Regions from separate parts of the Clostridium sp. TJA032 genome, predicted to be linked through region 1. Evidence: riboswitches for the same ligand, from Rfam matches in the RefSeq annotation. Region 1 holds a riboswitch; each other region holds the start of a gene.
What was found. Region 1 has a riboswitch for lysine ahead of AC4FRL_RS02245 (amino acid permease). Riboswitches for the same ligand answer to the same signal wherever they lie in the genome.
Positions count from the first base shown of each region.

Region 2: it holds a riboswitch for lysine, as region 1 does, so the genes downstream of both, AC4FRL_RS09805 (Na+/H+ antiporter NhaC family protein) here and AC4FRL_RS02245 (amino acid permease) in region 1, are expected to answer to the same signal.
Region 3: it holds a riboswitch for lysine, as region 1 does, so the genes downstream of both, lysA (diaminopimelate decarboxylase) here and AC4FRL_RS02245 (amino acid permease) in region 1, are expected to answer to the same signal.

Region 1 is NZ_JBZEFB010000001.1:487,330-498,028, forward strand. It holds gene AC4FRL_RS02235 (DUF3892 domain-containing protein) at 222-440, opposite strand; gene ilvA (threonine ammonia-lyase) at 581-1,780, shown strand; gene AC4FRL_RS02245 (amino acid permease) at 1,813-3,288, opposite strand; lysine riboswitch at 3,412-3,586, opposite strand; gene AC4FRL_RS02250 (dicarboxylate/amino acid:cation symporter) at 3,766-4,983, shown strand; gene AC4FRL_RS02255 (hypothetical protein) at 5,044-5,376, opposite strand; gene AC4FRL_RS02260 (YczE/YyaS/YitT family protein) at 5,649-6,293, shown strand; gene AC4FRL_RS02265 (hypothetical protein) at 6,323-6,541, opposite strand; gene AC4FRL_RS02270 (NUDIX hydrolase) at 6,604-6,987, opposite strand; gene AC4FRL_RS02275 (HAD-IB family hydrolase) at 7,264-7,998, opposite strand; gene AC4FRL_RS02280 (ECF transporter S component) at 8,176-8,703, shown strand; gene AC4FRL_RS02285 (exodeoxyribonuclease III) at 8,785-9,537, opposite strand; gene AC4FRL_RS02290 (GNAT family N-acetyltransferase) at 9,769-10,191, opposite strand; gene pyrE (orotate phosphoribosyltransferase) at 10,371-10,699, opposite strand, start outside.
Region 2 is NZ_JBZEFB010000004.1:78,948-89,646, forward strand. It holds gene AC4FRL_RS09800 (FUSC family protein) at 1-26, shown strand, start outside; gene AC4FRL_RS09805 (Na+/H+ antiporter NhaC family protein) at 110-1,828, opposite strand; lysine riboswitch at 1,989-2,162, opposite strand; gene AC4FRL_RS09810 (ABC1 kinase family protein) at 2,277-3,890, opposite strand; gene AC4FRL_RS09815 (phasin family protein) at 4,015-4,353, opposite strand; gene AC4FRL_RS09820 (aminopeptidase P family protein) at 4,459-5,703, opposite strand; gene adhE (bifunctional acetaldehyde-CoA/alcohol dehydrogenase) at 5,855-8,452, opposite strand; gene AC4FRL_RS09830 (spore maturation protein) at 8,857-9,375, opposite strand; gene AC4FRL_RS09835 (nucleoside recognition domain-containing protein) at 9,388-9,966, opposite strand; gene AC4FRL_RS09840 (hypothetical protein) at 10,080-10,259, shown strand; gene AC4FRL_RS09845 (MATE family efflux transporter) at 10,299-10,699, opposite strand, start outside.
Region 3 is NZ_JBZEFB010000001.1:1,005-11,703, reverse strand. It holds gene AC4FRL_RS00060 (decaprenyl-phosphate phosphoribosyltransferase) at 1-194, opposite strand, end outside; gene AC4FRL_RS00055 (LTA synthase family protein) at 343-2,154, opposite strand; gene AC4FRL_RS00050 (HelD family protein) at 2,319-4,439, opposite strand; gene ftsH (ATP-dependent zinc metalloprotease FtsH) at 4,582-6,705, opposite strand; gene lepB (signal peptidase I) at 6,730-7,260, opposite strand; gene AC4FRL_RS00035 (DUF3006 domain-containing protein) at 7,260-7,481, opposite strand; gene lysA (diaminopimelate decarboxylase) at 7,879-9,174, opposite strand; lysine riboswitch at 9,288-9,458, opposite strand; gene AC4FRL_RS00025 (NAD(+) diphosphatase) at 9,563-10,102, opposite strand; gene sfsA (DNA/RNA nuclease SfsA) at 10,386-10,699, opposite strand, start outside.

The DNA.
Region 1 (10,699 bases):
AAAAATAATATATTACGAAAAAGAATTTTGTTTTTAAAATTAAATTGTTTTTATTCACCCTTCTATCTCTTCAAATATTTTTAGCGAAGTTATAAAGTAATACTTTAAGTAAACATATGTGTGTATTACTTTTTGTTTAATTAAGATATTGCTTTTAATGATAAAAATAAAAATTAGAATTAATATATAATTTCTATATTAATTCTAATTTTTTTATAGTATTATGATAATTCATAAAGATTATTATTTTCTTTTCCATCTGGTATGCTTCTTAAATAAGCTTCTCCATTCTTTGAATGGGATATTATAACCCCTTGAATTTTACCCTCTTCTGCAAGTTTAACACCTTCTGCTTTTGAAACAGTTTTTCCACTACTTAATATATAATCTGTAATCTCTCCATTATTATTTTTCTTTACTTTAACTATTTTATTAGCCATATAAATACTACACTCCTTTTGAACTATTTTTATATTATTTTATATAAAATTTAAAAATTTATGCTCTGTAAAAAATGGTAGTTATTTGTTATAATTAAAGTATAAAAGGTTTACATTAAGAGAATTAAGAGGTGATTATTTTGTATTTAGAAAAAATTAATAAAGCAAAAAAAACTATAGAGGATGTAGTTATAAAAACACCTTTAATATATAGTGAGGTGTTTTCTAGAAAATCAGGTAACAATGTTTATATGAAATGTGAAAATCTACAATTAACAGGAGCTTACAAAATAAGAGGTGCTTTAAATAAAATAAGATCTTTATCAGAGGAAGAAAAAGCAAATGGAGTTGTTTGCTCCTCTGCAGGAAACCATGCTCAAGGTGTAGCCTTTGCAGCAAAACAAGCTAATGTTAAAGCTACTATTGTAATGCCAAAAACTACTCCTTTATTAAAAGTTCAATCAACAAAAGATTTAGGTGGAAATGTTGTATTATCAGGATATGTTTATGATGATGCCTTTAATGAAGCTAAAAGGATAGAAGAAGAACAAGGAGCATTATTTATTCATCCTTTTAATGATATTGATGTAATTTGTGGACAAGGCACTGTAGCCTTAGAAATATTTGAAGATTTAAAAGATGTAGATGTTATTCTTTGCCCAATTGGTGGAGGTGGCTTAATAAGTGGAGTTACTTTAGCTGCTAAAGCTTTAAATCCAAAGGTTAAAGTAATAGGTGTTCAAGCTGAAGGTGCTAATGCTATGGTTAAGAGTTTTAAAGCTGGAGAAGTTATAGCTTTAGATTCTGTTGATACTATTGCAGATGGAATTGCTGTAAAGAAACCTGGTGATTTAACTTTTAAATTTATAAAAGAATATGTAGATGACATAATAACTGTATCAGACCATGAAATTGTTGAAGCTTTCTTTACTTTAAGTGAAAAACATAAACTTTTAGCAGAAGCTTCTGGTGCTGTAACTTTAGCTGCTTCATCTAAGATAGATTTTAAAGGTAAAAATGTAGTTTCTATAATAAGTGGTGGTAACATAGATATGGTTACAATAACTTCTTTAATAAATAGTGCCTTAGTATCTAAAGGAAGACTTTTTGCATTTAGCTTAGAAGTTCCTCATAAACCAGGACAAATACTAAAAATTGCTAAAGTTCTTGCAGATATAAATGCAAATATAGTAAAACTTGAACAAGATCATTTCAAAGCAACAGATGCTCTTAAAAATATGGTTGTAGAAATAGCTTTAGAAACAAATGGTCATTCTCATATAGAAGAAATAAAAAAAGCTTTAATAGATAAAGGATATATAATAAAACAAATATATTAAAATAAAAAGAGGTACTAAAAAGTACCTCTTTTTTAGTAAACTAAAACTTCTTCTTCCTCTTCTAAAGTTTCTTCTTTATTGATAGGTTCTACACTTAAATCAACTTTATCTAAAGGAACTATTTTAGTTTTATGTTTTATTTTATAGTAAGCAAATAATCCAAAGAATAAAGGTAAGCCAATATATGATGATATTAAACCACCCCAGTCTACTCCGTTTCTTACATCTAAGTATGCATAACCTTGACCTAAAACTATAACGCCACATAAAATTAAAGCTATTATAGGTCCTAGCGGGAATAATTTAGCTTTATAAACTAATTTATTTAAATCTTTTCCTTGTGCTACATAGGCTTTTCTAAATCTATAATGACATATTGCAATGCCAAGCCATGCTATAAAGCCTGATAAACCTGATGCTGCAACAAGCCATACATAAACTGTATTTTCAGCATAAATTCCAGTTAAGAAACATAAACTTGCTATTATTGTTGTTACTATAATAGCATTAACAGGAACTCCTCTAGAATTTGTTTTTTCAAAAATTTTAGGAGCCATTTTATTTTTAGCCATGGCATAAAGCATTCTGCTTGAAGCATACATTCCTGAATTACCTGCTGATAAAACAGAAGTAAGTATTATAGCATTCATAATAGAGGCAGCACCAGCTAAACCTAATTTCTCAAATACTATTGTAAATGCACTTGTTTCTACACCAGCTTGAGCATTTGGAACTAAAGCTCCAATTACCAAAATTGTTCCTAAATAAAATAATAATATTCTCCAAAAGATTGTATTAACTGCTTTAGGTACATTTTTTTCAGGGTCTTCACTCTCTCCAGCTGCAACTCCAACTAATTCTGTTCCTTGAAATGAAAATCCAGCTATTAGAAAAATCATAAAAATTGATTTTGCTCCTCCTATAAATGGTCCACCATTTTCATAAAAGTTTTTAAAACCAACTTTTTCTCCACCTAATATTCCAAAAATCATAAGTACACCTACAATTAAGAATATTATAACAGTAGCTACTTTCACAGCAGCAAACCAAAATTCAGATTCTCCATAAGCTTTAGCAGATAATAAATTAAGAGTTAATATAATTACTAAGAATAATGCACTCCAAACTATTGCTGGAACATTAGGAAACCAAAACTTCATTAATAAAGAACCTGCAACCATTTCAGCGGCTATTGTTATAGCCCAGTTATACCAGTAATTCCATCCTAAGGCAAATCCTAAGGCAGGGTCAACAAATTTTGTTGCATAGGCTCCAAAAGAACCCGTCTCTGGCATATAAGTTGCCATTTCCCCTAAGCTTGTACATAAAAAATATACCATGATTCCAATAATTCCATAAGCTACAAAGGCTCCACCAACACCAGCTTGATGAAGAGTATCTCCCATTGCTAAGAAAATTCCTGTTCCTATAGCACCTCCCATGGCAATCATACTAAGATGTCTTGACTTTAAACCTCTTTTTAGATTAGTATTTTGTTCTTGACTCATTTTTAGTCCTCCTTATGGTTTTAATAATTAAGCCATAAGTGATAACTAAGTTTTCGCTAACAAAAGAAACCCTTAAGCGTGTTTCATGCTTAAGGGTTCGTAAAGTTATATACAATACTCTTCTTTCATGATAGCACACCACAAAATAAATTGTGACAGTGTTACATATATTATATGTAACCCCAACCTATTAGAATTAAAGCATTTTCTAAAGGTTTCGGCGAATCATCCTTTCACTTTGCTTCAACGTGCTTACCTCTGCAAAGATACTTTTAATCATCGCGCCTCTATCTCAGTTATTCACTTTCTATTAACAATTATGACATTAAATTTCCAATTAGTCAATATTTTTTTAACAATAAGCTATAAAAATTAAAAAACTAGTCTTTAATTATTGACTTTAAATATGTGTTATAGTAATATGTACTCATACAGAAAACACTTGTATTTTCATAAAATACAAAAGAGGGGGCTATTATGAAAAACTTATCACTAATAAAAAGAATTATTTTTGCCATAGTTTTAGGAATAATTATAGGAATTACTTGTTCCTATATTAATTTAGATATACCAATTAGAATACTTATGACCTTTAACTCTATTTTTGGAAATTTACTTAGCTTTTTAATTCCACTTATAATTGTTGGATTTATAGTACCTGGTATAGCATCCTTAGGGAGTAAATCAGGTAAGGGGCTTTTTATAACAACTTTAATATCTTATTTATCAAATTTTTTAGTTGGACTTATTGCTTTTTTAGTTGGGAAGCTATTACTTCCTATGTTTATAATAAGTGCTTCATTAGATACTAATACTTCAAGCATTAAACCTTACTTTTCAATAGATATTCCACCAATGTTTAGTGTTATGTCAGCTTTAGTTTTTGCATTTTTATTAGGTATAGGAATATCAAGAATAAAAAATAGTTATCTTTTAAAAGTATCAGAGGAATTTAATCATGTTATTTCATTAGTTATAAAAAATCTATTAATACCTTTAGTACCTATTTATATTCTTTCAATTTTTTCAAAATTAAGTTATAGTGGTGAAATATTTACTACACTAAAATCTTTTGGTCTTGTATATTTAGTTTTATTTTCAATACAAGGAATATATTTATTTACTCAATATTTATTAGCAGGTACTTTAAAAAGAAAAAATCCAATTAAGTTAATTAAAAATATGTTTCCAGCATACATGGCAGCTTTAGGAACTCAGTCTTCAGCTGCTACAATACCAGTTACTTTAAGTTGTGCTAAAAACAATAATATAGATAAGGATGTTGCAGATTTTGTTATTCCTCTAGGAGCAACTATAAATTTAGCAGGAGATACTATTACTTTAGTGCTTTGCTCTATGGCTGTAATGTATATGAAAGGACAAACTCCTACTTTTTCTCTTATGATTCCTTTTATTTTTATGTTAGGAATAACTATGGTTGCCGCTCCAGGAGTCCCTGGAGGTGGGGTTATGGCAGCCTTAGGTCTTTTAGAGGGGATGCTAGGCTTTGGAAATATAGAAAAATCATTAATGATTGCACTTCATGCAGCACAAGATAGTTTTGGAACTGCTATTAATGTAACTGGAGATGGTGCTATAGCTATAATAGTAGAATTTATACTTAAAAGAAAAAATAAAAAGGATAAAAAAGAAAATATTAAGGAAGAATTTATTCCAAAAGTAAGTTGTAATTAATAGAATATCCATACTAAAGTAAAAACTATACCATAAAATTTTATGGTATAGTTTTTATCATTATTTTAAAGTTATATTGCTTTTAGGAAATAATTGATTGTATAAAGAATCAAATCCTTCATCAGCTAAAAAAACCTCAGTATTATCATTTACGTAAAACTGACTCATAGTATTCATTATAAGTTCATATTTTTTTAAATTTCCTTCTTCTAATAAAACTTCATAAAGATATGCTAAATGATTTTGCATATATTCTTGAATTTCAGTAACTTCCTCTTTAGAAATTTTATTTTCTTTACAAAGTTTATTTATAGGTCCATTTTTAAAAATAAAATATGTTGAATCCTTTGCTATTTTAGCAATATGTTCCTTAGGTTTTAAATTATTATTCATATGTTCACCTCTTTACTTTAATCTAATAATTATAAAATAAATTATACCATTTTTCAAACTACTTAATTATAGTAAATCAGTAATAATTTATTGATTTTATTACTTAAAGATTAATATTTTTATGGATTTGTTAAAATTATTTGACATATAAGTTAACAATGGTTATAATCATTGTGTTTGGTTTTCTTTTAAGTTTTTAAATACACATTAAATATTTTAAATTCACATTCAAAATACGATTCACAAAACTCAAAACAAGGAGTGTATTAAAAATGAAGAAAGAAAAATTTATTCCTAAACTTATATTTTTCTTATTAGGAATGGCAATTATACAATTAGGTGTTGTAATATTTTTATTAAGTGGAGCTGGTTCAGATCCATTTACAGTATTTACTCAAGGGCTTTCAAAAGCTTTAAATATTTCTACTGGAAATGCTAACATGATAATACTTGTTGCTTTAGTTATTTTAATATTTATTGCAGATAGAAAACAGCTTAAAATAGGAACTTTCGTTTTAGTTGTTGTTGTAGGTCCTACAATAGATGCTATAATGGGAATATTACATAAGTTCGGATTAGATACTTACCTTAGTGACTTTAATTTATTTACAAAATGTATAATTGTAGCTTTAAGTTGTGTAATAATAGCTATAGGTTTTTCATTCTTAGTAAGTACAGAATTAGGAGTTGCACCAAACGATTTAGTTCCTCTTATTATAAGAGATAAAACTAATTTCCAATACCGTTGGATACGTATCGGCTTAGATTTAAGCTTTCTAGTAGTTGGTTATTTATTAGCTGGTGTTGTAGGTCTTGGAACAATTATAGCAGTACTTTTCACAGGTCCAGCAATACAATTTTTTATGCCACCATGTGAAAAAATTGTGCATAAATTTATAGGTAAAAATGCTGCTTAAAATAAAAACAGTCCAAAAGGACTGTTTTTTTATATTTCTTGATATTTAGTTATTAATTCTACTAATTCATCACAAAATTCATCATACTTTTCTGTAGGATGTTTTACTGTGATTGTAATCTCTTCACCGATTTCTACTTTTTTTTGCTCAGGCGAAAATGTAAATGCCAAGGTATCTTCTCTGTTATATATAGGTTTTATAGTAACATGAAAATCTTCTCCTAAAATTTTCTTTCTTAATAATGTCATAATAATCACCTCACGGTTTTATTATAACAACAAAAGAAAAACATGCCAATGTTAGCATGTTTTTATATAGTATCAAAAAAAGCATTTATCTTTTCTAATTCCCCATTTGCAAAAGTATAGTCATTTAAATCATCTTTGTTTATCCATTTATATGCAGTTATATTTGCACCACAAGTGATTTTTTCTTTTAAAGAACCTGTAAAAACTCTTAAAGACTCCTCTTCATTAAGGTTAAAATCACATAGTTGATTTAAATCAAAGACTATAGTCTTTAAATCTTCCTTTATTGCTCTATTTGCACATTTTTCTGGAGTTTCTTTCCCCTTAATTTTTCTCTCAAAAACATACCATAGATTTTCTTCTGATTTTTTTCCTTTTCTTTTTGAAATTAAAATATTATTGAAATCATCCTTTATAATAATAGAACAAAATTTAACATTACTCATATAGTCTTCCCCCTTTTACACCATTCGCTTTTTATATACATATTATAGCAAATTCTAAGAAAAAATTCTTGGAATTTCCCATAAATTTAAATAAAGTTTTCATTATTATTAAGAGATTTTTTTGAATTTATTACTTTAAAATTAAGGTGAAGAGGAATATTTACGAATAAAAATATAATATATATTTTATAATATTCTGAAATATACAAACTATTTTTAAGCTATAAAAAGTATTTCCTCGTATTTTTCTATAAAAATACGAATGTTAAATTTAGTTTATAAAAGTTTTAAGTTATTTATATCAAGGTCATATGTTACATCTTTTCTTTCAACTATTACTTTAATTTTTTCTTTTATACATTGGCTATTAAGAACCTTTGTTATAAGCTCTCTTGTAGGATTAATAGCATAGGGAATTCCTACATTTTTAAACATTGTAAAATCTCCTGAAGTATCCCCATAGGCATAGCTATTTTCTAAATCTATATTATATTTTTCTTTAAGTTCTAAAATAGCTTTTTCTTTACTTTCAGAATCCCACATAGGTATTATATCTCCATTATAAGTTTTATTTTCATCAAGCTTATAGATAGTTCCTTTAAAATCATTCATATGATATTTTTGAGACATTTCCTTCACAAGTTCATAAGGAGAACCTGAAATAGCTATAACTATATGCCCTTGTTCTTTATGCCATTTAATTCTTTCTCTAGTAAAGGTATATACTCTATCACCTTTTTGCTCTATTACTTTTTTAGCTATATACTCTATATGGTGATTACTTATACCTTTTATAGCCTCTGTATAAATATCTACCATCTTAAGCAAGTATTCATCATATCCACCTTGTCTTTTATCCCATTTTAAAAAAGCAGGACGAACATCTTTATACCATTTAGTTTCATCTGCTAATTCATATTTAATTATTTTTTTAAAAACTTCAGTTATAAGTCCTTCTCTGTAAATAGTTCCATCAATATCAAAAAAAGCTGCTATATTTTTTTCTTTCATGTTTCAAACTCCTCTTCTGTAAAATTTCTATATTATGTATTATTTAACAGTATATCATAAATATATAAATTTTAAAGGTATAATTTTTATAAAAATGAAAATTGTACCCATACATTTGAAAATGTTATTATAGTAATTTAATATATAATTATATTTTGCTTTTGGAGGTATAAAAATATGAATGCTACTAATAAATTTCACAAAAGTATTTTTACAGCACTAATGATTGCTATAATATTTATATCAGCAAATTTAATAAAGATACCTACATTAGGTGGTTTTGTACATTTAGGAGATTGTATGGTACTATTATCTGCAGCACTTTTAGGAAAAAAATATGGTGCTTTAGCAAGTGGTTTAGGTATGGCTCTTGTAGACCTTTATAGTGGTTATATAATTTGGGCACCTTTTACCTTTATAATAAAAGCTTTAATGGCTTATATAGCAGGAGCTATTTTAGAACATAATCACAGAAAAAATTATTTAGTTCCTTTTTTAATTTCAGGAGTTTTTATGGTTATAGCTTATTTTATTTCAGGAGCAATAATTGCACTTTTCTTTACTTCACATACAAATACTCTAATAGGAGCCTTAGTTTATTCAGCTAAGGATATAATAGGTAATATAATTCAAGTAGGAGTAGGAATAGTTATAGCTATACCACTTTCTAAAATTTTATGTAAGCAAGAAAGTTTTTTTAACTAAATATAAAGTCTTATTTCAAGTTTATAAAAAACTCTCTAATCAATAGTTAAAATAATTTATTGATTAGAGAGTTTAATTTTTTTATTCTAATATTAATTTAACAGGACAATGGTCAGAACCTAAAATTTCAGTATCTATTGAAGCTTCCTTAACCTTATCTTCTAAATCCTTTGAAACTAGGAAATAATCAATTCTCCATCCTGCATTGTTTTTTCTAGCATTAAATCTATAAGACCACCAAGAATAAACTCCTTCTAAGTCTGGGTTTAGGTAACGGAAAGTATCAATAAAGCCACTTTCTAATAATTTTGAAAACTTATCTCTTTCCTCATCAGTAAATCCAGCATTTTTTCTATTTGTTTTAGGATTTTTTAAGTCTATTTCTTTATGAGCTACATTTAAATCTCCACAAACTATAACAGACTTTTTAGAGGAAAGTTCTAAAAGATAGTTTCTAAAATCATCTTCCCATTCCATTCTATAATCTAATCTAGCAAGTTCACTTTTAGAATTTGGAGTATATACAGTTATCATAAAGAAATCCTCAAATTCTAAAGTTATAACTCTTCCTTCCTTATCATGTTTTTCCATATTTATTCCATAAAAAACATTTAGAGGTTTTTTCTTTGTAAAGATTGCTGTTCCCGAATATCCTTTTTTTTCAGCATAGTTCCAGTATTGATAATATCCTTCTAAAGCTAAATCTATTTGTCCTTCTTGTAATTTTGTTTCTTGTAAGCAAAATATATCAGCATCTTCAGAGTTAAAATAATCTAAAAAACCTTTTTTAACACAAGCTCTTAAACCATTAACATTCCATGATATTAATTTCATTAAAATTCCTCCTAAATTCAATATATAAATTATTCTAATAAAATTCTAATTAAATAAAGTTTATATTTTTATAATTTAATTATATATTATATTTTAATAGAAAACATAAAATAAATCATTTTATAATTAAAAATAAATATTATTTAATAAAGCTTTAATTTTAAGAAGAAGAGGACTTTATAAAGTTAAAAATAAAAGAGCACATAAATTTTATGTACTCTTTTATTTAAATTATTCTATATAATTTACAAAGGCTACTCCATTATAGTCATCAATTAATTTAAATCCAATATTTTTATAAAATTCGATAGAAGAATCTTTATCTTCACTAATTAAAATTTTTTGTTTAACATCTCTATATTCTTTAAGGGCTGAGTAAAGAAGTTCCTTACCAATACCATTTCCTTGATATTCAGGAAGAACTAATATATCTTGTATATATATAATAGTTAACCCATCGCCAATTACTCTAATAAGGCCTATTAACTTATCACCATGCCAAGCAGAAATTATCCTTAATGAGTTTTTAAATGCATTTTCTAATCTTTCTAAGTCTTCAGTATAATCAAACCATCCTGCACTTTCATATAAGTATGAAATGCTTTTTATATCCTTAATTAAATCTTTTTTAAAAATAACTTTATCTAACCCCATAATACCTCTTCAATTTCAAATAAAATAATATAATAAAAAAAACATATATTATAATTAATTATAAGTAATAAAATGGAAATAATCAATTCCTTTAGACAAAATTCAAAAAAATTTTAGTCTATATTCTGTAATAAAAAATAAAAGCTTTAGCTTTATTTAAAGCTAAAGCTTTTATTTTTTTATTTAATGTTTCTACTTCCAGGTTTTACATAAGGTATTCCTTCTTTACACATTGGGCAGTTTTCTGCATCAAAGGTTTCTATATCAAGCTTTATTGAACTAAACATTGGAAAATCAGTAACCTTCTCTGAAGTTCTATCTACTATACAAACTACAGCTACAACTTCTCCACCTTGTTCTTCAATGACTTTAGCTGCTTCTTTAAAACTTTTACCTGTAGTTACAACATCCTCTGTTATTATTACTTTTTGTCCTTTTTCTATAGTGAAGCCTCTTCTTAAAGTCATTTCACCATTTTCTCTTTCAGTAAATATTGCAGGTTTTCCTA
Region 2 (10,699 bases), on a different contig from region 1:
AGAAAGAAGAAGAAAAAAAAAGTTAATAATTTTTTATATAATAAACTTTTATAAAACAAAAATAAGGAATAAAATCTTAATAAGATTTTATTCCTTATTATTTTTAAATTTAGCTACTAACTACTCTTTCATCTACCTTTTTACCAAATATCATAGTTAGTACAAATAATGCTACTAAAGATAATGGAAGTATTATGAAAATACTTAACCCTAATCCAGCTGGAATATAACCAAATACAACAGTTACAATTCCTACAAAAACAGAATACCATATCTGTGTTCTAACGTGTTCTATATGGTCACATCCTGCACCTGTAGAAGAAAGTATTGTAGTATCTGAAATTGGAGAACAATGATCTCCAAAAATAGCTCCAGTTAAAACTGCTGAAGTGCTTACAATAACAAAATTCCACTCTGGATTTATTGCAAAAGCTAAAGGTATTGCAAGAGGCATTAAAATCCCCATAGTTCCATAAGCTGTTCCCGTAGCAAAAGCTATTATAGAACCTAGTATAAATATAATAGATGGTAATAAAAATCCTGGAATAGCATCAGATAAAACACCTACTAAATAGGATGCAGTTCCTAATTCCTTAATTACAGAACTTAAAGACCAAGCTAAAATAAGAATTACTCCTGTTATTAAAAGACCTTTCATGCCTTCAATCCAAATACCAATACCTTCTGATATTGTAAATATTTTTTTACCAACTCCCATTAAAAGTGCTACTATAGTTGCTAATAAAGCTGATTGGAATAAAACTATAGATGCATCAGCATTAGAGAAAGCTGCTTGTATGCTAGCAAAGCTAAAAGGTGCATTATTCATTATCTCTATAATTGCTAAATCTTCTCCTCCCATTACGGTTATCCATCCACTATAATAAAATCCTACTAAGGAGGAAATAATTAAAACTCCAATAGGAATTATTGCATTCCATATGCTTAACTTAATTCCTTTTATAGGTTCTAAATCTTCACTTTCTGAAGATACCTCTGTAACCTTTGGTGAAACTTCTCCTCTTCTAGCCCTTCTCTCTGCTTTAAGCATAGGTCCAAATTCTCTTAAAGTTATAGCCGATATAACAACAAAAGCTAAAATTAATATATTATAAAATCTATAAGGTATAGTTTCTAAAAAAACTCCAAAACCATCAGTCTCTATTCCAACTGTTTTTAATGAATCTCCTATTAGTCCAACTTCTAATCCTATCCAAGTTGATATTATTGCTAATCCTGCAATAGGTGCTGCTGTTGCATCTATTACAAAGGCTAATTTTTCTCTTGAAACTCCTAATTTATCTGTAACTGGTCTCATTATAGGTCCTACTATTAAAGAGTTTGCATAATCATCAAAGAAAACTGCTAATCCTAAAAGCCAAGTAGTAAGTTGAGCACTTTTAACTGTTTTAGCCTTTCTTGCTAAAGCCTCTGCTATAGCCTTTGCACCTCCCATTTTAGCTACTAAATGAATAACTCCTCCAATAACTAAAACTTGAAGTATTATTCCTGCATTCCAAGGGTCTGCTAAGGAATTTAAAGCTCTGTAAGTAAAATCAATAAATCCTTGAACTAAGGCACCAAGTATATTAGTTCCATTTAATTGAAGCATTATACATCCTGTTATTGTTCCTATAAACAACGAGACAACAACATTCTTAGTTAAAAATGCTAGAACAATTGATACTATAGGTGGTAATATTGTCCACATTCCAAATTTAGCTGAATTTGCTGCTGCTACTTCCTCAGAAGCAAAAACTAAAGTTGAACATAGCATTGTCATGACAAAAACCGCTAGAAAAACTTTAAATCTAGTTTTGTTTTTCATAAAAAATCCTCCTTTAAATTATAAAGTGAATTAATTTATAGAGGCTTTCCCTTATTTTTATCATAGAATTTATAAAAAAAGACCTTAGGCTTAATCAACCTAAGGTCTCAACGTTCAATAAAATTACTTTTTCAAATAAATTTTTGTTTGTTTAATTCCCTAAGATGATAGCTCTCCACATTTTTATGTGACAGTTTTGTATATATTCTATACAAACCCAGCATTTAGCTTTAAAGTATCAGCTAAAAACTTCGGCGATAATCCCTTTCCTAAAACTTCAACATCACTTAAACTCCATTTTAGTAATCTTGATTCTCGCACCTCTACATCTTCATTAAATAATTCACTTTTAACTTGTTATATTTGTATACATTTATACAGTATAACCTTAATTCTTTCAAGCATTTAATAAGTTTATTAACTGTTTATTAAAAAAAGTCTCTTTTTATTAAAAAAATCCAGATCTTATTATAGATACTAGTAACCAAAATCCAAAAACTCCAGCTACTATAAAACCTATTAATCCTAAAATAGGAACTCCTTGAAAAGTAGGTCCTATTTTTGCATTTACAACTAAAGAAGAACCAATTATCATACAACCAACTATTAAGGCAAAAGCTATTCTATTGACCATTTTATTTAAATCAGCTAAAGGCTTTTCTGCATCCTTCATCTGAAGTTGTAACTTAGCCCTTCCCTTAGTTAAACTGTCTACAAGCTCTGAAAATTTATCTGGTACTTCAATACTTTTTGAAACAAATTTATATGCATCAGCCATTAATTTATCTTTAGTTAAACTTTTTAAAATTTCTTCTTTGTTTTTTTCTCTAACATAAGGATATATACATTCCATTATTTCTAAATCAGGGTCTATTTTAGCTATAACTCCCTCTAATATAACTGTTGACCTAACTAAAGTTACTAACTCCTTTGGAAACTGTATATTGTTTCTTTCTGCAATTTCAAATATTTCCTTAAGAACATCAGATATTTTTATTGACTTTAAAGAAGCATTTATATATTTAGCTACTATATTTTTCAAGTCATCATATAGTACTGAATAATCTACTTTTCCTTTTTTTATGCCTATTATATTTACAAAATCAACTAAGGTATCTATATCATTTAAAACCATAGCTATCATTGCCTTGTTTAACCAATTTTTTAAATTTGATTCTAATGTTCCAACTAATCCAAAATCTATATAACAAATCTTTCCTTCTTTTATAAATAAATTACCAGGATGAGGGTCTCCATGAAAAAATCCATCTTCAAAAATCTGCTTAAAGAAAGAATTTGCTAATTTATCCGCTACATCATAAACATCATAACCATTTTCTTTTAAAACTTTAAGGTCTGTAATCTTAAAACCATCTATATATTCCATAGTAAGAATTTTTTCAGAGGTTAGCTCATCAATAACTATAGGTGCTTCAACACAAGCTACATTTTTATTAAGCTCTCTAAACTTTTTTGTATTATAGGCTTCCTTTTTAAAATCCAACTCTTTTAAAGTTGCATCCTCAATTTCATCAAAAGCTTCAATAGGATTAATTAAAGTGTTAGCAAAATGATGTGCTGTTAATTTACTAAGCTTTCTTAATATATTTAAATCTAATTTCATTTTTTCATCAATTTTATAATGCTGAACTTTAACTACTACATCTCTTCCATCCATTAACTTAGCTCTATGTACCTGTGCTATAGAAGCAGATGCTAAGGGCTTTTCACTAAATTCTAAAAAATATGTACTAATATCTGTTCCAAAGGAGTCATGAAAAACCTCTTTAACCTTACTAAACTCTGTTATTTCATTGCTATCTTGTAATTTTTCTAATTCATCTATATAAGCTTTAGGAAGTAAATCTGGTCTTGTGCTAAGTATCTGTCCAATTTTAACAAAGGTTGCTCCTAGCTCTTCTAAAGCCTCTCTAAGTGCTTGTGGTCCTGGTTCTACAAATTTACTATTTGGAAGTTTTGATGAAAGCAAATAATCAAAACCATAGTTAGTAAAAACCTTAATTATTTCCTTTAACCTTTTTGCACTTTCTCCCTTGCTCATAAAATTCACCTCCTAATTAAAAATTATAAAAACCCTACAAGGAACTGAAAAGCCTAATCCTCTTAGCTACTTAATATAGCTTTAAATTCTACCCTTCATTATCTTGTAGAGTTTTTTTATTAAATTAAATATTTTCTTCTTTTAACTTAGCTTCTAATTTTTTAACTCTCTCTTTTAATTCATGTATTTCTTTTAAGTTTTCTTTATTAGCTTCTTCAAACATTGTCATAAATTCTTCCTTTGTTAAAGGATGCATACTATCTAACTTGTTTATTATTTCACTTGTTGCTTGACTAGTTTTTGCCTGTACATCTCTTTTTAACTCTTCTGATAAAATTTTTCCATCTTCCACAGTTATTTTACCTTTAGCAACCATATCTTGTACAAAAGAATCTGTTTTTTCATAAGCAGTAGCTGCAGTTCCTATCCCTGCTAATATAACTTTTTTTAATTCGTTCATCATGAAATCATCTCCTAAAACATAGTCTACTTTTTAGTTTATTACATTTTACTCTTAATTTCTTTAAATTTAAAGTTTATTATTCTTAACATACTGTTAATTCTAAAACTATTTTCTGCTCATAAATTTTTCTATATCTTCTACAGATTTTATACATTCCTTTGTTAGAACCTCACAACCATCTTTAGTAACTAATACATCGTCTTCAATTCTTATTCCTATAGCTTCTTCCTCAATATATAATCCTGGCTCTACTGTATAAACCATTCCTTCCTCAAGAATTATATCTCTTCTACCAACATCATGAGTGTCAAGTCCTAAACTATGTCCTATTGAATGGAAGTAATATTTTCTGTAATCTTTTTTATCCTCTATAAGACCTAATCTTACACAGGCTTCAGCTAAAAGTTCATTTGCCTTATTGTTAATTTCATAAAAACCAACTCCTGGTCTTATTGAATTTATTATTTCTTCATTTACCTTTAAAACTTCTTCATAAACTTCTCTTTGTCTTTTAGTAAACTTTCCATTTGCAGGGAATGTTCTAGAAATATCACCATTATAATAATTTACTTGAGCACCTAAATCAAAAAGAATTAAATCTCCATCCTTTATCTCACTATTATTATCAACATAATGAAGAGTTGCTGCATTTACTCCTGCTGCTGCTATAGTTTTAAAAGCATAATCCTTTACTCCATTTTGTTTTAAGTAAAAATCAAAATAAGCTTCTAATTCATATTCCTTCATTCCTGGCTTACATTCTTTCATTAAAAGTTCTACACCCTTAGCTGTTATATGTGCTGCCTTTTTAATTTCTTCTACTTCTTCTTTACATTTAATTTGTCTTAATGAAGCTATATCAGCATAAACATCTTTAACAATTACTTGAGGATATCTTTCTCTAACTTCCTTTGCAAAGCTTTGACTTTTACTAACTTCCTCCTCAAAAGATACTCTTTCTAAATCTAAATAAAGCTTTTCTGAAATTCCATTCGTAAATATTACATTTAAATCTTCTTTAAAATCCTCTAAATATTTAACATTACAAACTCCTGAAACTTCTTTAGCTTCATAATCCCTAATAGTTTTTCCAGTCCATCTTTCTTGCTCTAAATTAGGTCTTAAAATATATAATACTTCTTCAGTAACCCCATTAATTTTTTTAATCATCAATATGTGATTTTCCTCATCTATTCCTGTTAAATAATAAAAATTTCTGTTAGGAGTAAATTGAAAATATTCATCAGCAGTCTTTCTTACTGCATTACCAGCAAATAAAACCACTAAGGAATTATTATCTAATTTTTTTAATAAATTTTCTCTGTTTTTAATAAAAACTTTCTTATCCATTTTAATACCTCCAATTCCTATTTATTAAATTTTACCATATTTAGAATAGAAAATCTTAACATATAATACATATTTATATTTTAATAAAAAAATACCCTTTAGAAAAATTCTAAAGGGTATTTTTTTATTATCTTAATTTCAAAGCTATATATTAAACTCTATCTTTTTTTCCTTCAAATGCATTGATGTACATTTGCTTAATTTCGCTTATTAATGGGTATCTTGGGTTTGCACCTGTACATTGGTCATCAAATGCATCTTCGCTCATTTTTTCTAATGTAGCGTAGAATGATTCTTTTGAAACTCCACAATCAGCTATTGTTGCAGGGATTCCAACTGTTTTCTTAAGGTTATCTATAGCTTTGATTAAGTTATTAACTTTTTCTTCTTCGTTCTTTCCACCTAATCCTAAGTAGTCAGCAATTACTGCATATCTCCATTTAGCATTTGGATATTTGTATTGTGGGAATGCAGCTTGTTTTCTTGGATTGTCAACAGCATTGAATCTTATTACATGGTCTATTAAGATTCCGTTAGCAACTCCATGTGCTATATGGTGTTCTGATCCTAATTTGTGTGCCATTGAGTGACATACTCCTAAGAATGCATTAGCGAATGCCATACCAGCCATTGTTGAAGCATGAGCCATTTTTTCTCTTGCTTTTATATTTGTAGTACCTTCAGCATAAGCTTGTGGTAAATATTTAAATATTAATCTTATAGCTTCTAAAGCTAATCCATTTGTAAATTCTGATGCTAAAACTGAAACGTAAGCTTCTAAAGCATGAGTTAAAGCATCTATACCTGATGCAGCAGTTAATCCTTTTGGCATATTCATCATAAGTTCTGCATCTATAATAGCCATATCTGGAGTTAACTCATAATCTGCTAATGGATATTTTACTCCTGATTGTTCATCAGTTATAACAGCAAATGGTGTTACTTCTGAACCAGTACCAGCTGATGTTGGAACTGAAATCATCATAGCTTTTTGACCCATAGTTGGGAATGGGTAAACTCTCTTTCTTATATCCATAAATCTCATTGCTAAATCTTCAAAAGCAACTTCTGGATGTTCATACATTACCCACATAATTTTAGCAGCATCCATTGGTGAACCTCCACCAAGAGCTATGATTGCATCTGGTTGGTAACTTCTCATTGCTTCAGCACCTTTTTTAGCACAAGCTAAAGTTGGGTCTGGAGTAACTTCTGAGAATACTCTAAAATCTATACCTATTTCTTCTAAAACACTTGTTATTTTATCAACATATCCTAAACTTGCTAATACGTTGTCTGTTACTATAAATACTTTTTTCTTATTTAAATCTTTTAATTCTCTAAGAGCAACTCCTAAAGCACCATATTTGAAATAAACTTTTTCTGGAACTCTGAACCAAAGCATATTTTCTCTCCTCTCAGCTACACTCTTAACATTTATTAAATGTTTAGGACCAACGTTTTCTGAAACTGAGTTTCCACCCCATGATCCACAACCTAATGTTAATGATGGTGCTAGCTTGAAGTTGTAGATATCTCCAATAGCTCCTTGAGTTGATGGCATATTTATTATTGTTCTACCTGTTTTCATAGTTGCACCGAATTTTTTAATTCTGTCTTGTGATTTCATTATGTCAGTATATAAAACTGAAGTATGTCCAAATCCTCCAAGTTCAACTAATCTTTCAGCTTTAACTAAAGCTTCATCAAAGTTAGCAACTCTATACATTCCTAGTACTGGTGATAATTTTTCATGTGAGAATGGTTCTTCTAATTCAACTGATTCAACTTCACCAATTAAAACTTTTGTATCCTTTGGAACCTTAACACCTGCCATATCAGCTATTTTCCATGCTGATTGACCAACTATGTTAGCATTTAAATTACCGTTTATTAAAATTGTTTTTCTTACTTTATCTATCTCTTTATCTTTTAAGAAGTAAGCTCCTCTATCAGCAAATTCTTTTCTTACTTCATCATAAACTTTATCAACAACTAATACTGTTTGCTCAGATGCACAGATAACTCCATTATCAAAAGTTTTTGATAATAATATTGAGTTTACTGCCATTTTAATGTGTGCTGTTTCATCTATTATAGCTGGTGTATTACCTGCTCCAACTCCGATTGCTGGTTTTCCTGATGAATAAGCAGCTTTAACCATTCCTGGTCCACCAGTAGCTAATATAATATCAGCTTCTGACATTAATACTTGTGACATTTCAACTGATGGCTCATCTATCCATCCTATTATATCCTTTGGAGCTCCAGCTTTAACTGCTGCTTCTAAAACAACTCTAGCTGCTTCTATTGTTGAATTTTTAGCTCTTGGATGTGGTGAAAAGAATACAGCATTTCTAGTCTTTAATGATATTAAAGCTTTAAATATAGCTGTTGATGTTGGGTTTGTAGTAGGAACTATTGCTGCTACAACACCTATTGGCTCAGCTATTTTAGTTATACCAAAAGACTCATCTTTTTCTATAACTCCACAAGTTTTTTCATCTTTATATTTATTGTATATATATTCAGCTGCAAAATGGTTTTTTATAACCTTATCTTCAACTATTCCCATTCCTGATTCTTCAACAGCCATTTTTGCTAATCTTATTCTTTCATTGTTAGCCGCTACAGCTGCTTGTCTAAATATCTCATCCACTTGCTCTTGAGAGTAGTTTGAAAACTCTTTTTGAGCTGCTCTAACTTTCTCTAACCTAAGCATTAATTCATCTACATTTGTTACTTTCATTGATACCCACCTCATTTATAGATTAGTCTTATTTTCATAATATATAAAATTAATTAAAAGCACTAGTTAAGTTTTTAACTTTAATAAAATTCCATTTAAGAATTTTTTTTCATTTATTTTGGCTTTTAAAGGTAATAAATTACTTTTCCAAGTTCTTTACCAACCTTACGAGATTATAATATCATGATAAACAAAAAAAATCTAGACTTTTTTTAACATTTTTTACATTTTCTCGACAAAAATTCGTTATTTTTTTAACTATTTTGTGATTTTTTTATCAACCTTAAAGTTTTATTTTTTAGTTAAACGATTTCTGTAATATTTTGTATCCTTTACATAGCCTTTTCATATTTAAATTAAAAACTATTCGTTAACTCTTTTCAAAAAAAATTAACTTTTAAAAATTACAAAGCAAAGAAAATTCCTACTATTATTACTGCCATTATAATAGCTGTTATATCTGCCATAAAAGCCGCCCAAAAAGTGTGTCTTATTTTTTTTATTCCAACAGCCCCAAAATAAACTGTTATTGTATAAAATATTGTTTCTGTTCCACCCATTATTACAGAGGAAATTAAACCCTCTCTAGTATCTGGACCAAAGGTATTTATTATTTCTGTATAAACTCCTAAAGCTCCACTTCCAGATAGAGGTTTAATTAATACTAAAGGAACAACATCCTTAGGTAAACCTATTAAAGATACAACAGGTTCTAAAAGATTGTTTAAATAATTAAGTAAATTAGCATCCTTAAATATTCTTATAGCAATCATCATAGCTAATAAAGCTGGAAAGATTTTAAAGCATACCATAAGTCCTTCCTTTGCTCCTTCTATAAACCATTCATAAACCTTTCTCCCTTTAAACATTCCATAAACTATTATTAAAAGAAATATTATTGGAACTATATTATTCGCAAACAAAATTCTCTCCTCCTAAAAATACCTTTGTAAAATCTTTGAACACATAATTCCTACACAACAAGCAATAAAGGTACATATAATAGCAGGAACTATTATACTAGCAGGATTACTAGAACCTGCTGCTGCTCTAATTGATATAACTGTTGAAGGAATTAACTGAATACAAGAAGCATTTATAACTAAAAATAAGGCCATATCATTTGAAGCCCTTCCTTTTTTCTCTTTATTTATCTTATTTAATTCACTCATAGCTTTAATCCCAAGAGGAGTAGCTGCATTAGATAGTCCAAACATGTTAGCCGTTAAATTCATAACAATAGCTCCCATTGCTTCTTCATTATCTGCACTTTCCTTAAATATTCTTTTTAATATAGGATTTAATAACTTTGCAACCTTAGAAGTTAGTCCACTTTTTTCTGCAATTTTCATTACTCCACACCAAAAACACATAATTCCAACTAGTGAAATTATAAACTTTACTGCACCTTCTGAAGATTCTGTAAGCCCCTTTGTAATCAACTCTCCCTGGCCTGTCATTATGCTAAAAATCAATCCTAAGGCTATAATTGCAAACCATATATAATTAATCATCTCTCCTCCTAAATCACAAGTAATTTCTGTATAATATATGCCTTGCATAGTTAGAATAGTAGTGTTACCATAAAACTACAAAGAACGAATTTACTTCAAAGGAGAATTTTTATATGAACGAAAATAATTTAAAGTTAGCTCAACAAGATATAGATGAAGTTTTAAAAACTGTAGAAGAACTTGAAGTTCAAATAGATGCTTTAAGCAAAGATGATTTAAAGCAAAAATTCGTTACTCTAACAGAGAAAGTAAAAAAACTTGAAGATTTATTAAAAGATGAAGGTATTATATAAAAAAAAGCTGAGCTTAGTAATTACTAAACTCAGCTTTTTTTAATTTATAGCTTCTGATTTTATATTATCTTCTTTTTTAAATTCTTTAATTACAAAAGCTCCTGTAATTAATGTTGATAAGAAGTCTGATACTGTTCCAGCTAACCAAACACCTGTTAAGCCTAACCCAGCAACCTTAGGTAAAATTAAAGTTAAGGGTATTAATAATATAACCTGTCTTAATAAACTTAAGAAAGTAGCTAACTTAGCCTTTCCTATTGATTGGAAATAGTTAGAACCAACTATTGATATTCCTATGATTGGCATCATAAGTAAGTAAATTCTAAGACCAGGAACTCCTATCTCTAAAAGCTTAGGATCTGAATTAAATAAGCCAATAACAAAAGATGGGAAAGCTTGAATTAATATTCCGCCTAAAACTAGTATTATTGTTGCAGCTA
Region 3 (10,699 bases), 490 kb from region 1:
CAGAATAAAACAAAAGCTAATAAAGCACTTTTATCCTTATTTAGATTTAAAAAACTATATGAAAATATTAATGCTCCAAATACAAAAAAGTTTTTTACCCATTGCTTTGGTCTCATCAATTTTAAAAGATTAATAATAAAATTTTCACAATTTTTATTATTTACCCTCTCATAGTTGTATTCACTGTTCTCCATGTTAAACCTCCATTAATAATTTGTTCAAATTTTCAACGACTAATATTATATCATAGTTATTTGTTTATACCTAAATAAATTAATTTAATAAAAAATAAAAAACTATCAATTAAAATAAAATTTTTAATTGATAGTTTTTTATTTTTTATTATTTATTATTTTTAAAGTAATTTCCTTGTATAACCATATCTGAAATTCTAAAGGACTTTTCTAAATGTTCCTTCTCTTCTTTAGTTGGATTTCCAACTATTTCTCCATCATTTAATATTATTGAATTTCTATTAGTATTTACTAAAACTCTTCCCATTGAAGTATTTTCAAAAGCATCTCTATTAAAGCCTAATAAATACGCTATTGTTGGTAAAAAGTCAATTTGTCCTCCTTCTTTAGAGATAACCTCTCCCTTTAAACTTGGATTGTAAACTAAAAATGGAATTTCTTTTCCATTATCTTTCCACCAATCGCCCTCTAATGGTGCATTTTTAATATCCTCTTCATAAAACTTATGAACTCCACAATGATCTCCATAAAGCATTATTACTGTGTTATCTAAAAGATTTTCTTCTTTTAATTGATTTATAAATTTACCAATTGCTTCATCTGTATATCTAACACTTTGGAAATATGCACCTAACATATTTTCATTTAAATCCTTTGGTAAATCTAAGTATTGTTTATCCTCTGGTATTTCAAATGGTCCATGACTTGTTAAAGTAACTAAAAAAGTGTAAAAAGGTTGTTTCTCAGTTTTTAATCTTTCACCAACTTGTCTTAAATAAGATTCATCTGACATTCCAAGCCCAATTAATTCACTTTGGTCAAATTGATTTGCATCCCATATTTTATCTGCTCTAAAAGATTTATGTGCTTCTGCCCAGTTCCAATTTCCTGGAACCTCTGGGTGAGTTGATATTGTATTATATCCTCTGCTATTTAATAAATCTTGAAGTGTATTATATTCTGTGCAAGGATATCCAAAGAATGTACTTCCATCTCTTACTGGCAACATTGATGTATTAACCATTAAATCACAATCAGAACTTATTCCTGAATTATTTTGTTCCTTTATGTTATCAAAATATAAACTATGTTTTAAAAGCTTATTTATATTTGGTGTAATCTCTTGACCATAAACTTCTTTTCCTATAACAAAATTTTCAAGAGACTCTACTTGTATTGCTATAAGATTCTTTCCTTCAAAAATACCCTTATATTCATTATCAGGTAAATCTTCTTTATTTTCATCAAACCAAGTCTTAATTTCATTTTTTTCAGCATCACTTAAGTCAGTTCCCCTACTAGCATAATAATAAACATCATATCCATGATATCCTAAAGGACTTGTATCACTAAAGGTTTGAAAAGGTGCCCAAGCTATTCTTAAAAAACTTTTATCTGATTTTCCTTGTATATCTATGTAATTATGTGAAAATCCTATTACAGCAGCACTTATTACAAATATGCTACCAAAGGCCATTAATCTTGTTTTTAAAGCACTTTTATATTTTATGTTCTTTAATCCTGTAAAGTTATAAACAAAAAACAGTATTACAAAATCTAATAAAAAAAGTAAATCTATAGGTTTAAAATTAAATAAACTTTTTCCTATAGGATTAAAAATATTAGGTTCAATCAAATGTCTTATTGATAAAAATGTTCCATTTACTCTGTAATACCAAATATCAGCTATAAATAAAATAGTTACTAAAATATCAATAACTACTGCTGTCCTTATTCTTCCCTTCCCCTTAAATAAATACACAAAACTTGCTATTAAAGTAATTATAGCAATATGTGCCCACCAAGCAGGAGGAGTAAAATACATCGTTGCAAAATTCATACTTGCAGAATCTGGTGTCCTAAGCATTGACAAAAGCATCATGGATTTTAACTGCAAAATAACTACTAAAAATATAAAAACCCAGTTGCATTTTAAAAAGCCTTTTACTTTTTCCTTCATAAAATTTCCTCACTATCTATTTTTTTATTTATTTACTTTAATTATTATATCATTTGAAGATAAAATTTCATATTAGTTAAAACTTAATAAAAATAATTAAGAATTAAGAATAAAAGAAGCAAATAATATTATTTGCTTCTTTTATTCTTACTATACTAATTAATTTATCTAATCTTTATTTCTTTTAATCTATGAAGTGCTCTAGTACTCATTATATATTTTATCAAGTCTTCCTCTCTACCTTTTTTCTTAAGCTCATCTATCATAATAACTCCATCAAACTCTAAACCTTTTGCAAAATAAGATGGTATTATAACATTTCCACCTTTATAAAGAACATCCTCATTATCAAACTTCACTAAATGAACCTTACTACTAATAATATTATAAATTTTATCTAACTCTTCTTTATCCCTTGTTATAATAGCAATACTTTCTAAACCTTCACTTGTAAACTCTTTTAAAGATTCAACAATATACTCTGAAAGTTCTTCATATTTATTAAATTCAATTTCTTCAACTTTTTTACCATGTCTAACTAAAGGTATTATTCTATCTTCATTAAGATATTTATTAGCATATTCCATTATTTCATAAGTACTTCTATAGCTTTTATTTAAATTATAAATTTCTATATTTCTTTCATCAAATATTTTTTCTAATTCCATCATAGGTGCTAAATCAGAGTATTTAATAAGTCTTTGATTTACATCTCCTACAACTGTAAAATACTTACTTCCAGTTAACTCTCTCACAACCTTAAATTGAAGTGGCGAATAATCTTGTGCCTCATCTATAACTACATGTCTGTAATCTTTAGTTGCTTTTTTCCCTTCTAATTTTATTGATAAATATAATATTGGAGCTAAATCATTTATTGTATATTCTTTATTATTATCATTAAATCTATCATATATATCTAATATATCTTCTCTTAAAATCCATTCATCAAGCTTAGACTTAGATTTAATTACTTCACTAATTATCTCTCTTATTCTTAATCTTCTTCTAAATTCTAAATTATTTTCTTCTATTAAAAGTTCCTCTGGTGTTAACTTTTCTTTTTCTTTTCTTATTTCTTCATTTAACTCCCATACCTTTTCATCTCTTTTATCTTTTATTTTAGATATTATTATTCTCTTTATTTTTTCACTTCTTCTAAACAAAGGCATATATTCATAATGCTTATTAAACATTTCTTCTATTTCTTCTTTTGAAACAACTAATTCATCAAAATATTTTACATCCTGAACCTTAAAGTAATCTTTATTCATATCGCTTATTAAAAGGTCTAAATCCTCTATTACTTTATATGAATTTTTATACATTACATCTTCTAAAAAATTCTTATCCTTTGAAAGTATTTTTTCTAAGTACTTATCAAAACTCATTATATAAAGCTCTTTATCCATTTCCTTTAAAGCAAAGCTTGCAAAAGTTTCTTGTTTTACTCCAACCTCTCCAAGACTTGGTAACACCTGTGAAATGTACTCCATAAATATACTATTAGGCCCTAAAATAAGAACTTTATCTTCTAATTCTTTTCTGTAATTATATAAAAGATATGCAACTCTATGAAGAGCTATAGTTGTTTTACCACTACCAGCTACCCCATTTACAACTATATTAGTTGTTCTATCCTTTCTTATTATTTCATCTTGTTCCTTTTGAAGTGTCATTATTACATCTTTAAGTTTATCAGAACTGTTATTACTTAAAACCATTTGTAAAATATCATCTTTTACATCTACAGCAGAATCAAAAACACCTTTTAACTCTCCTTTTTTAACGATAATTTGTCTTCTTCCTTCTATATCACAGTTTATTATTCCTTCTGGTGATACATATGTTGCCTCTCCTAAAGTTCCATGATAAAAAAGAGAAGCTACAGGTGCTCTCCAATCAACGATTGCAGGCTCATAACTCCCTTCAGGAGTAACTCCAAATCTTCCAATATACATAGTATCTCTTTGGTCAAATTCTAAATCTTTAAAAGTAACTCTTCCAAAGTATGGTGAATCTTTTAAAATTGTTAGTTCTTTTAGTCTTTTATCTATTGTAGCAAAGGACTGTTCTTTTACATATCTTTCATGGTCAAAATACTCTATTAACTTATCTTCATCATCTTTATATTCTTCAATTGCATTTTTTCTATAATCTAATATATATTGTGTTACAAACTTTCTTTTATTTATATAGGAAAGCATTTCTTCATTTAATATATTAGAAACTTCCTCTAATTTTTTCTCTTCAACTAAAAACTCTATATCTTTTTTTTCATTCATTAGCCTCTTCCTTTCTTACTATCTAATAATTGATTATAACCAATTTATTAAATTAAATTTCCTTTAAATAGCAAGATACTATTTAAAATAAAATTGTGCATGAAGCATTTTACTTCATGCACAATTTAAAAAGATTATATTCTTACTCATTAGAATCTTGTTTATTTTCATCTTCTAATGAAACTTTATTTTCTTCATCACTCTCTTTATTTCCCTCAGAATTTTCTTCATTTATGTTTTCTTTAGGATTAAGTAATTTTAAAGCTTCATTTCTAGCTTCATCAATGGCTTGTTGTTCAGCTTTCTTTCTTTCTTCTTCTTCTAATCTTAAAGCTTCTTCTCTAGCCTTTTTAATAGCTTCTTCTTTTTCTTTTCTCTTAGCTAAAGCTTGTTCTCTTAAGCTTTGAATTTCTCTCTTAGCCTTTTCATCAGCTTCTCTCTTTTCAGGATATTTAGAATAAACTATTTCCATAAATTCATCGCCCATTATAGTTTCTTTATCTAAAAGAACTCCTGCTATTTCATCTAATAAATCTCTATTTTCAGTTAAAATCTTAATTGATTTTTCATGAGCACTCTTTATAACATGTAAAACTTCTTCATCTGCTATTGCTGCAGTAGTTTCTGAACAGTTTCTAACTGGTCTTCCATCTAAATATCTGTTGCTCATAGCTTCTAAAGCCATCATATCAAATCTCTTACTCATACCATAAATAGTTATCATATTTCTAGCTGACTGAGTAGCTCTTTCAATATCATTTGAAGCTCCAGTAGTTATACTGTGGAATACTACTTCTTCAGCAGCTCTACCACCTAACATAACAGATATTTGATCTATCATTTCTTCCTTAGATACTAAATATTTTTCTTCTTCTGGAAGTTGCATTGTGTATCCTAAGGCTCCCATAGTTCTAGGAACTATTGTTATTTTATGAACTGGGTCAGTATTATTTAATAAAGCTGCAACTAATGCATGCCCAACTTCGTGATATGCAACAATCTTCTTTTCTTTTGGTGAAAGTATTCTATCTCTCTTTTCTTGACCTGCTATAATAACTTCAACAGCTTCATCTAAGTCTTCTTGAATTACAAATTTTCTACCATGTTTTACAGCTCTTAAAGCAGCTTCATTTACTATATTAGCTAAGTCTGCTCCTACTGCACCAGGAGTAGATTTTGCAACTTCTTCTAAAGATACATCATCTGATAATTTAACATCTCTAGAGTGAACCTTTAATATTTCTTCTCTACCTATTAAATCTGGTCTATCTACTATTATTCTTCTATCAAATCTACCTGGTCTTAATAGTGCTTTATCTAAAACCTCTGGTCTATTTGTAGCTGCTAAAATAACAACACCCTTTGAAGAATCAAAACCATCCATTTCTGTTAATAACTGATTAAGAGTTTGCTCTCTTTCATCATTTCCTTGTATAGCACCATCTCTACTTTTACCTATAGCATCAATTTCATCTATAAAAACTATACATGGTGCTTTTTCTTCTGCTTGCTTAAATAAATCTCTTACTCTAGCTGCTCCCATACCAACAAACATTTCAACAAAGTCTGAACCTGACATTGAGAAAAATGGCACTTTTGCTTCACCAGCAACGGCTTTAGCAAGTAATGTTTTACCTGTTCCTGGAGGCCCTACTAATAAAGCTCCCTTAGGAAGTTTAGCACCTATTTCAACATATTTTTTTGTATCATGTAAGAAATCTACAATTTCAACTAAAGACTCTTTAGCTTCATCTTGTCCTGCAACATCTTTAAAAGTTATTCCTGTTTCATTTTCAGCATAAAGTTTAGCATTATTTTTACCAAAGGACATTACTCCTCCGCCCATTTTATTGTTCATCTTAGAGAACATCATTTTACCTACAAAAACAATTAGAAGAAATGGTAAAATCCATGACATTAATAATCCTAAAAGTTGATAATTTTCAGGTTTTGTTACATTAAATCCAACTCCTGCTGAAGTTAAATCCTTAATTAAATCTGGTTGGCTAAGTCCTGCAACTGCTGGATTAGTTGTGTATAATATCTTTCCTTTTAGATTACTACTATCTGAAGGCGTTATTTCAATTTGATTACCTGAAAAATTTACAGATTCAATCTCCTTTTTATCTAACATCTGCATAAATGTACTATAATCTACTTTTTCATATAGCATTTCATCTTTAACCATGTTAAATATTAATAATATACCAAAAGCTATAATACTATATATGGCAATATATTTAAGCATTTTTTTATCTTTAAACATACCTCAGTCCTCCTTCTCTAATGTTTATTTTACAAATCCTATTCTATCAAAAGGATATATTGTCAATTGTGCTTTTGCTTCTATGTCGTCTCCATCTACATAAGGGTAACTCCAATACCTAGAATCATCACTATTATTTCTGTTATCACCTAGCATTAAATATTTCCCTTCAGGAACATCAAAAGACATATTAGTTTTTCCACCTTGATATTTTACATAGTCTTCTTCAAGCTTATTTCCATTTATATAAACTGAACCATCACTTTTTATCTCTACATGCTCACCAGGCATACCTATAACACGCTTTAAAAGTGGCTCATTTAACTCCTCTGAATTAAAAACTACTATGTCTCCTCTTTTAATATTATTCGGATTGTGTACTCTTGTAACAAATAGCTGATCACCAATTTCTACTGTTGGCATCATTGACCCTGTTGGAACTTTTATCTTAAATAATAAAAATTGTCGGATCAAAAAAGCTAATACTAAGGCTATTAAGATTGGTATAATCCAATCTAAAAAGAATGATTTCTTCTTTTTATTATTAGAACCCATTACTCTTCCCACATACCTTTCATTAAGTCTTCTATTTCTTTTTTTCTTTTTTCTGTAAGCGCTTTATTCAAACAAAACTTATCTTCCTTACCTTTAACTAGAACATCCCCCTCTTTTACGTTACCTTTTACGTCGTCTTTTTTTAATTCTAAAACATTTCCATCTTCATCTTCACATACGATAAAATGTCCTTCTATTCTATCTACTACTATTTCTTTCATTTTATACTCCTTGTTCCGAATATTAGTCTTTAGAATAATTTAATTAAAATAAAATTATCCTTCAATAATTTTAGAATTTTTTACCTTTAGTAATCTTAAAGTATCAAATATAAGTATATCATAAATTACCATAAGTTTGTAAACTTTAATTCATAGTTTTACCCTTAAGTTTCATAAATATTTTAGTATTATTTTATCAATTTATTATGTCTTTTTTGTGTCTTTAAAATTTAAATATTTAAATCTTTAAGAAATAATTTTTAAAAAAACTTAACTATTAAATAAAATCCTAAAAATAAAATTCTTATTTTCTTATACTTCCCTTTTATTATATACTTTAATTCTCTTTTATTTAATAAAAAAAGTTGTATAGTTATTTCTATACAACTTTAAAAAATTAAAAACATTCATTTTTAAGCAAATCTTCATAAGTTTCTCTTTTGCACATAAGCTTTGATAACCCTTGATTTACACTTACAACTGCCGCTTTAGGAATTTTGTTATAGTTATTTGCCATAGAGTACCCATAAGCACCAGTAGACATAATTGCTAATATATCTCCCGTTTCCATTTTAGGCATTTCTATTGAATTTAAAAGCACATCTCCTGACTCACAACATTTTCCCGCTACAGTAACTACTTCCTTATAATTATTAAAAACTCTATTAGCTATTAAGGAATCATAATTTGCACTATATAAAGCGGGTCTTATATTATCACTCATTCCCCCATCTACACTTACATATTTTCTTATGCTAGGAATTTCTTTAATAGCTCCTACAGTATAAAGTGTTATTCCAGCATTTCCAACTATACTTCTTCCTGGCTCAACTGTAAGTATAGGAAGCTTCATATTTAATTCTTCACAAACCTCATCAGCTTTATTTATTATTGATAAACAATATTCTTCTATTTCTTTTGGAGTATCCTCATCAGTATAATATATACCAAAGCCACCACCTAAATCTAATTCTTCTATTTCATAGCCTAAATTTTCTTTTATGCTTTTTATAAGCTTTAACATAATTTCTGTAGCATCTTCATAAGGCTCTAAATCAAATATTTGAGAACCTATATGACAATGTAATCCCTTAAGGTCTATATACTCTAAAGCTAAGGCTTTTTTAATAACTTCATAAACAGTATTTCCAAGTACGGGAAATCCAAATTTAGAATCTATTTGACCTGTTTTTATATAGTCATGAGTATGAGCTTCTATACCTGGAGTTATTCTTAAATAAACTTTTTGAATAATACCATAATCTCTTGCTATAGAATTTAAAAGTTCTAACTCATGTATATTATCCACTATAAATCTTCCAATTTTCAATCTTACTCCTAAATCTATTTCATAATCTGATTTATTATTACCATGAAAATATATTCTTTCCATAGGAAAACCTGCTCTATATGCAGTATATAATTCTCCTCCAGAAACAACATCTAAATATAAATTTTCCTCTTTAACTAAGTTGCACATAGCCATATTTATAAAAGCTTTCCCAGCATAAGTAACTCTATTTCCTCTTTCATTACACTTCATAGCTTTATAATATCTTCTACAATTATCTCTTATTAATTCTTCATCAATAACATATAAAGGAGTTCCATATTCATTAGCTAAAGCTTTAGCTTTTATTCCTCCAATATATAATTCATTTTCTTCTACCTTCATTGTTCCAAATAATCTCATATTTTTCCCTCCACAAATTTCTAGTTGTAGAGTATAAAAGTATGCAAAGCTATCGATTTTATAAAAATAAAAACAGCAAAGGAACACCCTTGCTGCTTTAATCGCAACTTAGCGTACCTTGTAGCACTCCACTTTTTTCAAAGTGACAGTTATATGCATATTATACATATACCCAGAAAATTTGATTACCATCTCATTTTCTTCGGCCATAATTCCTTTCACTATACATAAACGTTTGTCAACTGCTTATAGCTACTCTTAATTACAGCACCTCTACTTTGGTCCTATTTTAAACTTATTTATTTTTATTATATTAATTATTGTTTATAATCTTACTAAAAACTTTTAAATAATGCAATAGTATAAATTAAAATTATCAATAAAAAATTTATACCTTACAACTATTTCCTTCACATCTAAAGGCTTTAGTTCCTTCATATCCTATTTCTTTTAATACCTTTTTAACTACTCTTTTGCCTATACTATCCTCATTTAATTCACAAAGAGCATCTTCTATATTATACCAAGCCACTCCTTCTACTTCTTCAGATTTTTTTATTTCTCCAGTTTCATAATAAGCTAAATACGTTAACATAAGTAATTCTTTTCCTTTTACAAAATCACTACCTAAGTATTTTATATCTTTAACAGTTATTCCTGTTTCTTCTTTAACTTCTCTATATACAGTTTCTTCTGCAGTCTCATCAACTCCTACATAACCTGAGATAAGCACCTTAGAATTTTCATAAATATAACTTTGTTTTAAAAGAAGTATTTCATCCTTCTTTATAACAGCAACCACAACACAAGGCTTAGGCAAATCAAAAAACATCATATTATGTTTACTACAATAAGGCACATTTCCTTCATCCCAACTATCTTTAAGCTCTAATTTTTCACCGCATAATGGACAATATTTAAATTTCATAATCACTCTCTTTAGTAAAGCAAATATATTACCTTCTATAATATATTTTAAAAATTTATCTAACCTTATATATGTTAAATTAAAATATATTTCCCTTATGTAAATTTAAAAACCTAATTTAATATGATTTATAAATTTTCTCTATTTTAACTAAGAATAGTAATATAGATTACGCTAACTAAAGTTCACCACCTTTCATATTCTAAAATACTTCTATTATTTTATATGAACATAAATTTGAAAATTAAAATTGATTTTCTAAATAAAATTTTATTAAATATAATTATAAAATTATTTCTATAGGCTTAAGTAATTCTATCTCCTCTTCAGTAACTTTACAATTATAACAAAAAATATCTACACCTTCATTTTTAGCTAATCTTAAAGCTTCTGAAAATTTAGGGTCTTTTTCATCATTTGGAGAAAAATTAATCACCTTCTCTAATTGTATTAAAAAAAGAACTCCTGCACTCATACCTAATTTCTTTACTTCTATAAGCTCTAATAAATGCTTTCTCCCTCTTTCAGTAGGTGAATCTGGAAATTTAGTTTCTCCATTTTCCTCTAAGGTTACTCCTTTAACCTCTAAAAAATAAA